One region of the Paenibacillus sp. R14(2021) genome, then DNA from elsewhere that is predicted to be linked to it. Evidence: predicted binding sites of a transcription regulator. Region 1 holds the regulator's gene; the other holds the start of a gene.
The links. Region 1 encodes LexA, which represses DNA repair genes until DNA is damaged. Its sites were predicted from a motif close to CGAACATATGTTCG; they were not measured.
Positions count from the first base shown of each region.

Region 2: a site for LexA is predicted at 2,098-2,111, ahead of recA (recombinase RecA). Genes of this name have one in related genera too.

Region 1 is NZ_CP080269.1:1,466,684-1,471,109, reverse strand. Features, by position in the region: gene glnA (type I glutamate--ammonia ligase) at 1-531, shown strand, start outside; gene KXU80_RS07075 (hypothetical protein) at 666-1,244, shown strand; gene lexA (transcriptional repressor LexA) at 1,341-1,961, opposite strand; gene KXU80_RS07065 (LysM peptidoglycan-binding domain-containing protein) at 2,153-2,527, shown strand; gene KXU80_RS07060 (DUF896 domain-containing protein) at 2,739-2,936, shown strand; gene KXU80_RS07055 (aldo/keto reductase) at 2,969-3,955, shown strand; gene KXU80_RS07050 (hypothetical protein) at 4,005-4,426, shown strand, end outside.
Region 2 is NZ_CP080269.1:478,925-483,350, forward strand. Features, by position in the region: gene rimO (30S ribosomal protein S12 methylthiotransferase RimO) at 1-18, shown strand, start outside; gene pgsA (CDP-diacylglycerol--glycerol-3-phosphate 3-phosphatidyltransferase) at 15-599, shown strand; gene KXU80_RS02510 (competence/damage-inducible protein A) at 707-1,966, shown strand; gene recA (recombinase RecA) at 2,181-3,239, shown strand; gene KXU80_RS02520 (RecX family transcriptional regulator) at 3,329-3,994, shown strand; gene rny (ribonuclease Y) at 4,177-4,426, shown strand, end outside.

The DNA.
Region 1 (4,426 bases):
CAAGTTGCCCGCTACTACATGGCAGGTATGCTGCGTCATGCGCGTGCATTCGCAGCCATCACGAATCCAACAGTTAACTCGTACAAGCGTCTTGTGCCTGGTTATGAAGCACCTTGCTACGTAGCTTGGTCTGCGAGCAACCGCAGCCCGATGATCCGAATTCCGGCTTCCCGCGGCTTAAGCACGCGTATTGAAGTACGCAGCCCGGATCCGGCCGCTAACCCTTATCTGGCGCTTGCTGTTATGTTGAAGGCAGGTTTGGACGGTATCCGCAACAAGCTGCCGCTTCCTGCGCCAACGGATCGTAACATCTATGTAATGACGGATGAGGAGCGGATCGACGAAGGCATCCCGAGCTTGCCGGATGACCTCAAGGAAGCGCTCACCGAGCTGCTTCGCAGTGAAGTCATCTGCGACGCGCTCGGCGATCATGCACTTGCTCACTTCTATGAGCTGAAGGAAATCGAGTGGGATATGTACCGCACGCAAATTCACGAGTGGGAGCGCGATCAGTACCTGTCGCTCTACTAGAACCAAGATCACGACTGCTTCCGCGGAACCGCGGGGGCAGTTTTTTTGTTTGGATCGAGGAACTCACCCGCACTTGTACAGCCCATTGCGCATACAATGCCGCATTAGAACTTTGCTGAAAGGCGGTGCCATGAATGAAGGGTATTATAAAAGCAGGGACCTCTTTCAAGCTCACGGGCCCTGTGCTTTCCCATGTGGCTGCCATCATGACGCCCTTTTATATGAAAATCGCCGGCAACCGCAGCTTTGCGCTGCGATGGTCCAGAGCGGTAAGGCAGGCGAATTTGGACGTATTGCTAGCCTTGTTCAAGGCGGTGACGCCGCCGGCGAAGCTGAGCGGGTTTTCCGTGAATGGAATCGGGTATTTTATTGATTTCCAATTTCCGCCGCCTACCCTGCAGTATTCAAACGGAACAACGATTCCTCCCGGTACGGCGCAGTTTACGTTCTCAACGCCGATCCATCGTGCCATTGCAAGGGCGGTCATCCCATTCTATACAGCACTTTCGAAATCACCAGCTTATGCTGTGGCGTTGGCGTCCGCTGTCAACGCAAATGACATCGCGCGCATTCGAAGGCTTGTTCGACAAAAAGTGACATCTAAGGCATTGCAAGCCGTTACGAGCGATTTCTCGGGGGTAACGCTTACCTTCAAATTCCGAGGCAGCCGGTTTCTCTATCGGAACCTATTGTTCCGTGAGATTGTAGGTTAAGTGACATGAACATTGTTAATGATCTGCAAATCGAAAAGCACAAGGGGCATTCACTGCGCTTCATGCAAGCGCTGTGAATGCCCCTTGTGCTTATGTTTAGTGGATATCGCGGAAGAGGCCGATGACTTTGCCGAGAATCGTAACGTTGCGGAGGCGAATTGGCTCCATCGTTGCGTTCTCCGGCTGCAGGCGAATGTGATCCTTCTCCTTATAGAAGGTCTTGACGGTAGCTTCGTCGTCCTCCGTCATGGCAACAACGATATCGCCGTTGGTCGCATTCTGCTGCTGGCGAACGATGACATAATCTCCGTCATGGATGCCGGCCTCGATCATACTCTCACCCATGACGTTAAGGATGAAGACAGTATCGTCGCCGACTTTATCTGCTGGAAGAGGGAAGTAATCCTCGATATTCTCTGTCGCCGTAATCGGGACGCCGGCGGTTACTTTACCTACAACAGGCACCTTAGCGATGGAGAGGGGGAATGGAATTTCATTGTCTTCTCCATCTAAGATTTCGATTGCGCGAGGCTTCGTAGGGTCGCGGCGAATGAGGCCCTTCTTCTCTAAACGGTCCAGGTGGCCGTGAACCGTTGAACTTGATGCCAGTCCGACAGCTTCACCGATCTCACGAACGGAAGGCGGGTAACCTTTCTCGCGAACTTCCGTCTTAATGAATTCTAGTATCGCCTGCTGGCGGTTTGAAAGTTTCGACACCGGAATCACTCCATCGTTTCATTTGTGTCAAATTATAACACAGAACCGGAGTTCGTACAAACATAAGTTCGAGAAACACAAGTTCGCATTTTTCTGCGAACAAACGTTCTAAAATGTGTTGACTGCAAACGGATGTTCGTGTTATTCTGGATTCATCGAGTACAGAACAAACGTTTGGGGTGCTGATAATAATGACAACGATATCTATGTATTCAACCGCTAATCCAGGTAAGGGATCCATTACACATACAGCAACGCGTTCACGTCAGGAGCGCAGGGCAGAACGGTTATTGATTCGTCTTGCTGCTGCAACGTTATTCTTCGTCCTGCTGTTTACTGGTCTTACATTAATGACGAGCCATGCGAACAGCGAGCTTCCCGCCCAACCGACCGCAGAGGAACAAGTGATTATTGTCGGCTCTGGCGATACATTATGGGAGATCGCAAGCGACATTCGTAAGGAAGGCGAGGATATCCGGCAGATTGTGTATGCGCTGCAGAAACGGAACAACTTAAGCGGCGGTTCATTAAAGGCCGGACAGTCACTGATTGTTCCAGCGGATTAATAGCTTGCAGCATAACTATATGTTAAGAAACAGGACTAGGCGGGCCGCGCTGCTTGGTCCTTTTTTGTTTTGTATCGAGGCATTAATAAGCCTTGCACTGACATGGCAGAACCCAAGCAGCGGACATGTTGTCGCCTTGACAATGGAGGATTAAAAATGTCAAAGTAAAGAATGTGATGTTGACCAGGAACCTGAAAGGAGTGCAGTAGAAATGGAAAAAATCATTGCTCGAATCAATGAGCTTTCAAGAAAGAACAAAACAGTCGGATTAACAGCGGAAGAGCTGGTGGAGCGCGATGAGCTGCGCCGTCAGTATTTGGCCAATTTCAAACGGAATTTCCGTGATCAGTTGGATACTATTAAATGGGCGGAAGACGAAGAGAATGAAGGCGGTTCGATCAAGCATTAACCACTTGCGCGATGAAGAGGGGGCTTTCATCGATGCAATACCGATTGTTAGGCCGCAGCGGATTAGCGGTATCAGAGCTTTGCCTGGGTACGATGACCTTCGGGAACACAACAAGCGAAGCAGATTCCATTGCGATGATTCATAGCTTCATGGAGCAAGGCGGAAATTTTCTGGATACGGCGAATGTCTATGTACAGGGCCGCTCCGAGGAGGTCGTCGGCAAAGCGATCAAAGACCGCCGCTCTGAGGTTGTCCTGGCGTCTAAAGCCCGTTTCATGACCGGTGATCATCCTAACAGCGGCGGTGTTTCCCGCAAGCATATTATGGATGCGATAGACGCCAGCCTTAGACGTCTGAATACTGATTATATCGACCTCTATCAAGTACATGTCTGGGATCATGCCACGCCGATCGAAGAAACGCTGCGTGCGCTGGATGATCTGGTTACATCGGGTAAAGCACGATATATCGGCTGCTCCAATTTTTTTGCATGGCAATTAATGAAGTCGCTTGCTGTAAGTGACCGTGACCGCTATGTGCGCTTTATTTCGATCCAACCGCAGTACAGTCTGGTCAGCCGGGAAATGGATCGTGAAATGCTGTCGCTCTGCCAGGAAGAGAATGTTGGCATTATCCCGTGGGCACCGCTCGGCGGCGGCTTCCTGACAGGCCGTTACAACCGCGACGTGCCAACGAGCGGACGGTTGACAGCCAAGCAAGGCGAGAGCTCTTGGACGCTTCGCGCGTCGGACAATAACTTCAACGTGTTGGAAGTCGTGAAGCAGACTGCGATGGAGCTGGATAGAACGCCGGCTCAAGTGGCACTGAAATGGCTGCTGCAGCGTGAAGGAATCACGTCGCCAATCTTCGGAGCCAGCACGCTGGAGCAGTTCGATGAAAACATGGGTGCGATCGGCTGGCAGATGCCTAAGGAAGCGTGGAACAGGCTGGATGAAGTCAGCGCACTGCCAAGCGAGTACCCGAACCGATTCATCGCCAAATTCGCAAGACCGTTCTAAATAAAGCCAGTAAAGTGTTCGTTTCGCAAATCGCTAAGGGGGATCATCCGTGTCAAGATCGTGGGAACGTAAAGTACAGAAAAATCAAGAGCAGCTGAACAAGCAGCGCAAGAAACAAGGCAAGTCACCGCTTATGGCGGCGAAATCCGGAACGGATGCACTTGATACATACAAAGGCCGCAGCTATGTCATGCCGGCGTTCCTTTTATTGTTCATCCTGTTCTATGTAATCGTTACGATAAATTCAAGTGCATTCAAGCAAACGGATAACATGTTCTGGATTACGGTTGCTTGTTATGTCGTTCTCGCGGGCTTGTTCCTGCTGCGGAGACCATATTTGTCGGTTGGTAAGGATTTTATTCGTTCCCGCCGTTTTGCCGGCGATCGTAATATCTATGTGAGCAACATGAAAGGCATCACCATACAAAAAGGCTATATCGTGGTTGAACAGCATAAAGGCGGTAACTGGGT
Region 2 (4,426 bases), 990 kb from region 1:
GGGGAGGGGCTATCGTGAACTTAGCCAACAAAATAACGATGGCTCGGATCTTCTTGGTGCCAATCATTATGGTTCTGCTGCTTATTAACGTGGATTTAAAGCCGCTGACGATCGACGGTTCCGATTTTACAATCACATGGAATCAAATTCTGGCAGCTCTCGTATTTATCGTTGCGGCGAGCACGGACGGGCTGGATGGTTATATTGCCCGTAAGAACAAGATCGTGACCAACCTCGGCAAGCTGCTTGACCCGCTGGCGGACAAGCTGCTCGTTGCAGCCGTACTCATCTCGCTGGTAGAGATGGAGAAGCTGCATGCCTGGATTGCAATTGTCATCATTAGCCGCGAGTTTGCCGTGACTGGGCTTAGGCAAATTGCGCTTCTGGAAGGTACTGTTGTCGCTGCAAGCAAGTGGGGCAAATGGAAGACGGCTGTGCAGATCACGATGATTATCGCGCTGCTGCTCAACAATTTTCCGTTTGCGTTCGTCGATTTCCCGTTTGATCAGATCTCAATCTATGCGGCGGCACTTATTACGGTTTACTCCGGAATCGATTACTTCGTCAAAAACAAAAATCTCATTCCGCTTACGGCCTAGAATGACATGTATAGCATCACTCCTTCGTTATGAGCTTGAAGGGGTGGTGCTTTGCTTTTCCCGCTTTGCATGCAGTAAATCCCTTACATAGAATTGGAGATGTTTACATGCGCGCTGAAATCATTGCTGTTGGAACGGAGCTTTTGCTCGGTCAGACCGTAAACACGAACGCAACGTATTTGTCGCAAGGTCTTGCAGAGCTCGGCATCGATGTGTATTTTCAAACGGTGGTCGGCGACAATGCCGGCCGGATTCGTCAAGCGATTGAGCTTGCGCGTACACGAGCCGATCTGATTCTGTTTACGGGCGGTCTCGGGCCAACCATGGATGATTTAACGAAGGATGCGCTTGCGGAATATCTGAACCTGCCGATTGAACTGCACAAGCCCTCCATGGATAAAATCGAGGACATGTTTGCATCGCGCGGCATTCACATGGTAGAGAGCAACCGGAGGCAGGCGAACCTCATTGAAGGCAGCGTTCCGCTCGAGAACGAAGCGGGCCTTGCGGTCGGTAATGCACTGATCGCTGCGGGAACTCATTATGTGCTGCTTCCCGGTCCTCCCCGGGAAATGAAGCCGATGTTCGACGGTCCTGCCAAAGCTTGGCTGCGCTCGATTTTGAACGAGGACCGCAAGCTATACTCCCGTCTCCTCAAATTCGCCGGTATTGGCGAATCGACCTTGGAGCAGGCGATCATCGATCTCATAGAGGCGCAGACGGACCCGTCGATCGCGCCATACGCCAAGGAAGGCGAAGTGGCCATCCGGGTGTCCACGAAAGCGCTGAGCGAGGCGGAGGCGGCAGCAAGGCTGGATACGGCGGAGGAACAGATTAAAGCGCGGGTTGGGCAGCACATGTATGCAAGGGAAGACATTACGCTGGAAGAAGCTGTGGTCAGACAGCTCCGTGCAACGAGCCGGACATTGGCAAGCGCAGAGAGCCTGACAGGCGGCTTGTTCGCGCAGCTGATCACTCGGGTTCCCGGCAGCAGCGGCGAATTTACCGGCGGCGTCGTTACGTATACTAACGTCATGAAACATCGTTTGCTCGGCATCCCTATGTCCCAATTGGAAGGTAAAGAGGCTCCTGGGGCAGTCAGTGAATCCACGGCAGCGCTAATGGCGGAGAGGGTCAGGGAGCTGGCGGACAGCGACTTTGGCGTTTCGCTGACAGGCGTTGCCGGTCCTTCGGAGTCGGAGGGGAAGCCGGTGGGGCTCGTGTATTTCGGTCTCGCCGAAAAGGGGCGACCGACGAAGGTATTCACGGCGAACTTAAGCGGGAACCGCGAGATCATTCGTGTTCGCGCCGCCAAATCGTTGTTGTACCGGCTGTGGCAGGCGTTGTCAGGTAAGGAAGAGAACTAGCTGTTACTGTAAGAATAAGCTTGCCAATGTTTTCATGATCGACTATAATCGACATTAGACGGAAGAACCGTGGCGAAGAATACTTTGCTGCGGTTCTTTTTTTATTCTCTCTTTTGGCCAAATGAGAAATAAGAATATATGTTCGCAAAAAGTCTTGTCAAAGCTGTTGAAACAAGGTATCATGAAAGTATAAATCATGAAGGATGTGAGTTCGTTGGCAGATCGTAAGGCTGCACTCGAAATGGCACTGCGTCAAATAGAGAAACAATTCGGCAAAGGCTCCATAATGAAACTTGGTGAATCCACTCATATGCAAGTTGAAACCGTGTCCAGTGGTGCGCTTGCGTTAGATATCGCCCTTGGAATCGGAGGATTCCCGAGAGGCCGCGTCATTGAAGTATACGGACCGGAATCCTCCGGTAAAACGACTGTAGCTTTGCATGCCATCGCAGAAGTGCAGCGTGCTGGCGGACAAGCCGCATTTATCGATGCAGAGCATGCGCTTGATCCTTCCTATGCGAACAAGCTCGGCGTTAATATTGATGAATTGCTGCTTTCGCAGCCGGATACAGGTGAACAGGCGCTTGAAATAGCCGAGGCGCTCGTACGAAGCGGTGCAGTGGATATCGTCGTTGTCGACTCCGTCGCTGCACTCGTACCGAAAGCGGAGATTGAAGGCGACATGGGGGATTCCCACGTTGGTCTTCAAGCCCGTCTAATGTCTCAGGCGCTTCGCAAGCTTTCCGGGGCGATCAGCAAATCGAAGACGATTGCGATCTTTATCAACCAATTGCGTGAGAAAGTCGGCGTGATGTTCGGTAATCCGGAGACGACGCCGGGCGGCCGCGCATTGAAGTTCTACTCCTCCGTACGCTTGGATGTTCGCCGTATCGAGTCCATTAAACAGGGCAATGATGTGGTTGGTAACCGTACGCGGATTAAAGTCGTCAAGAACAAAGTTGCTCCTCCATTCAAGCAGGCTGAGGTTGACATTATGTACGGTGAAGGCATTTCGAAGGAAGGCAGCATTGTGGATATCGGCGTCGAGCATGATATCATCCAGAAGAGCGGCGCATGGTTCTCCTTTAACGGCGAACGTCTGGGACAAGGCCGTGAGAATGCGAAGCAGTTCCTGAAGGATCACCACGATATTTCTGCTGTCATTGAGAAGCTGATTCGCGATGCGAGCAATGTTGCTGCGGCTTCTGCCATTAATGATGCTGTTAGCGAAGATGACGAGTCTGAGGACGAATTGGATTTGGACTTGAATTAATTCAGGGATTGATAGATCTGATATAACTTAGCGAGAAGCACCTGCTGGATAAGGGGTGCTTTTCTTGTTTAGACAGAGGGGCGAACCTATTGCTGACCATAACCGGTGTTGAACAAGATTCGAAGAAGAAGCAGCGCTATCATTTGTATGTCAACGATGCTGCAGATCCATTTACTAGCGTACATGAGGATGTCCTGATTAAATATCGATTGTTGAAGGGTCGGGAGATCGAACCGGACGAGTTGAAGCAGATTGTACATGAAGACAGCCATCACCGCGCATATATATTGGCATTGGCTTATCTAGGCGCCAGGCAGCGGACTGAGAAGGAAATTCACCGCTATCTATCCAAGAAAGAGATTGACGAGGGAGCGGCCCGCAAAGCCATAGAGCGGTTGAGCCGGGAAGGGCTTGTCAACGATTCGCTGTATGCCGATCAGTATGCGGCGCAGCGAATGCGGACACAACTGAAAGGAAGGCGCCTTCTGCAGCAAGAGCTGCTCCAACGGGGTATCAAGAAGGATACCGCGAAGCAAGCGGCGATGAATCTAAATCCAGAGTCGGAGACCGAAATTGCGATACGAGCAGGAATGAAGAAATGGCCGCATATTAAAGGAGAGCTTCGCGAGCGAAAACAGAAGCTGGCGGCATTTTTGCTGCGCAGAGGGTTTCCCTCTTCGGCTGTAAGAGATGCTGTAAAAGCTGCTGTTCTAGCGGATCAGGACGAGGAACAAGGGCATATGCTTGACAAGTGATTTTCACAAAAGATAAAATAAGTTTGTATTCTTTCTTACAGAATCGATTTTCCTTCCAAAAATTGATTCGAAACGATTATTTTCGTCAAATTAAGAATTGTATCCATCGGGTTAAAAACCGGCTAGACAACCAAATAATGTCCCAAGCGTTTGCTTAGGTGAACAACGAGGAGGTGAAGATGATGGTCCAAGTATGGGCAGTTATCCTGATCGCTCTCGTTGTTGGTGCAATTTTCTTTGGTGTCGGTTATTTTATTCGAAAATCGATCGCCGAGGCCAAAATTTCCAGCGCCGAGCAGGCCGCTAGTCAAATTATTGACAATGCGAAGAAAGAAGCCGACGCGCTGAAGAAAGAAACGGTTCTCGAGGCGAAAGATGAAGTCCACAAGCTCCGTACCGAGGCTGAGAGAGATACTCGCGAACGTCGCAATG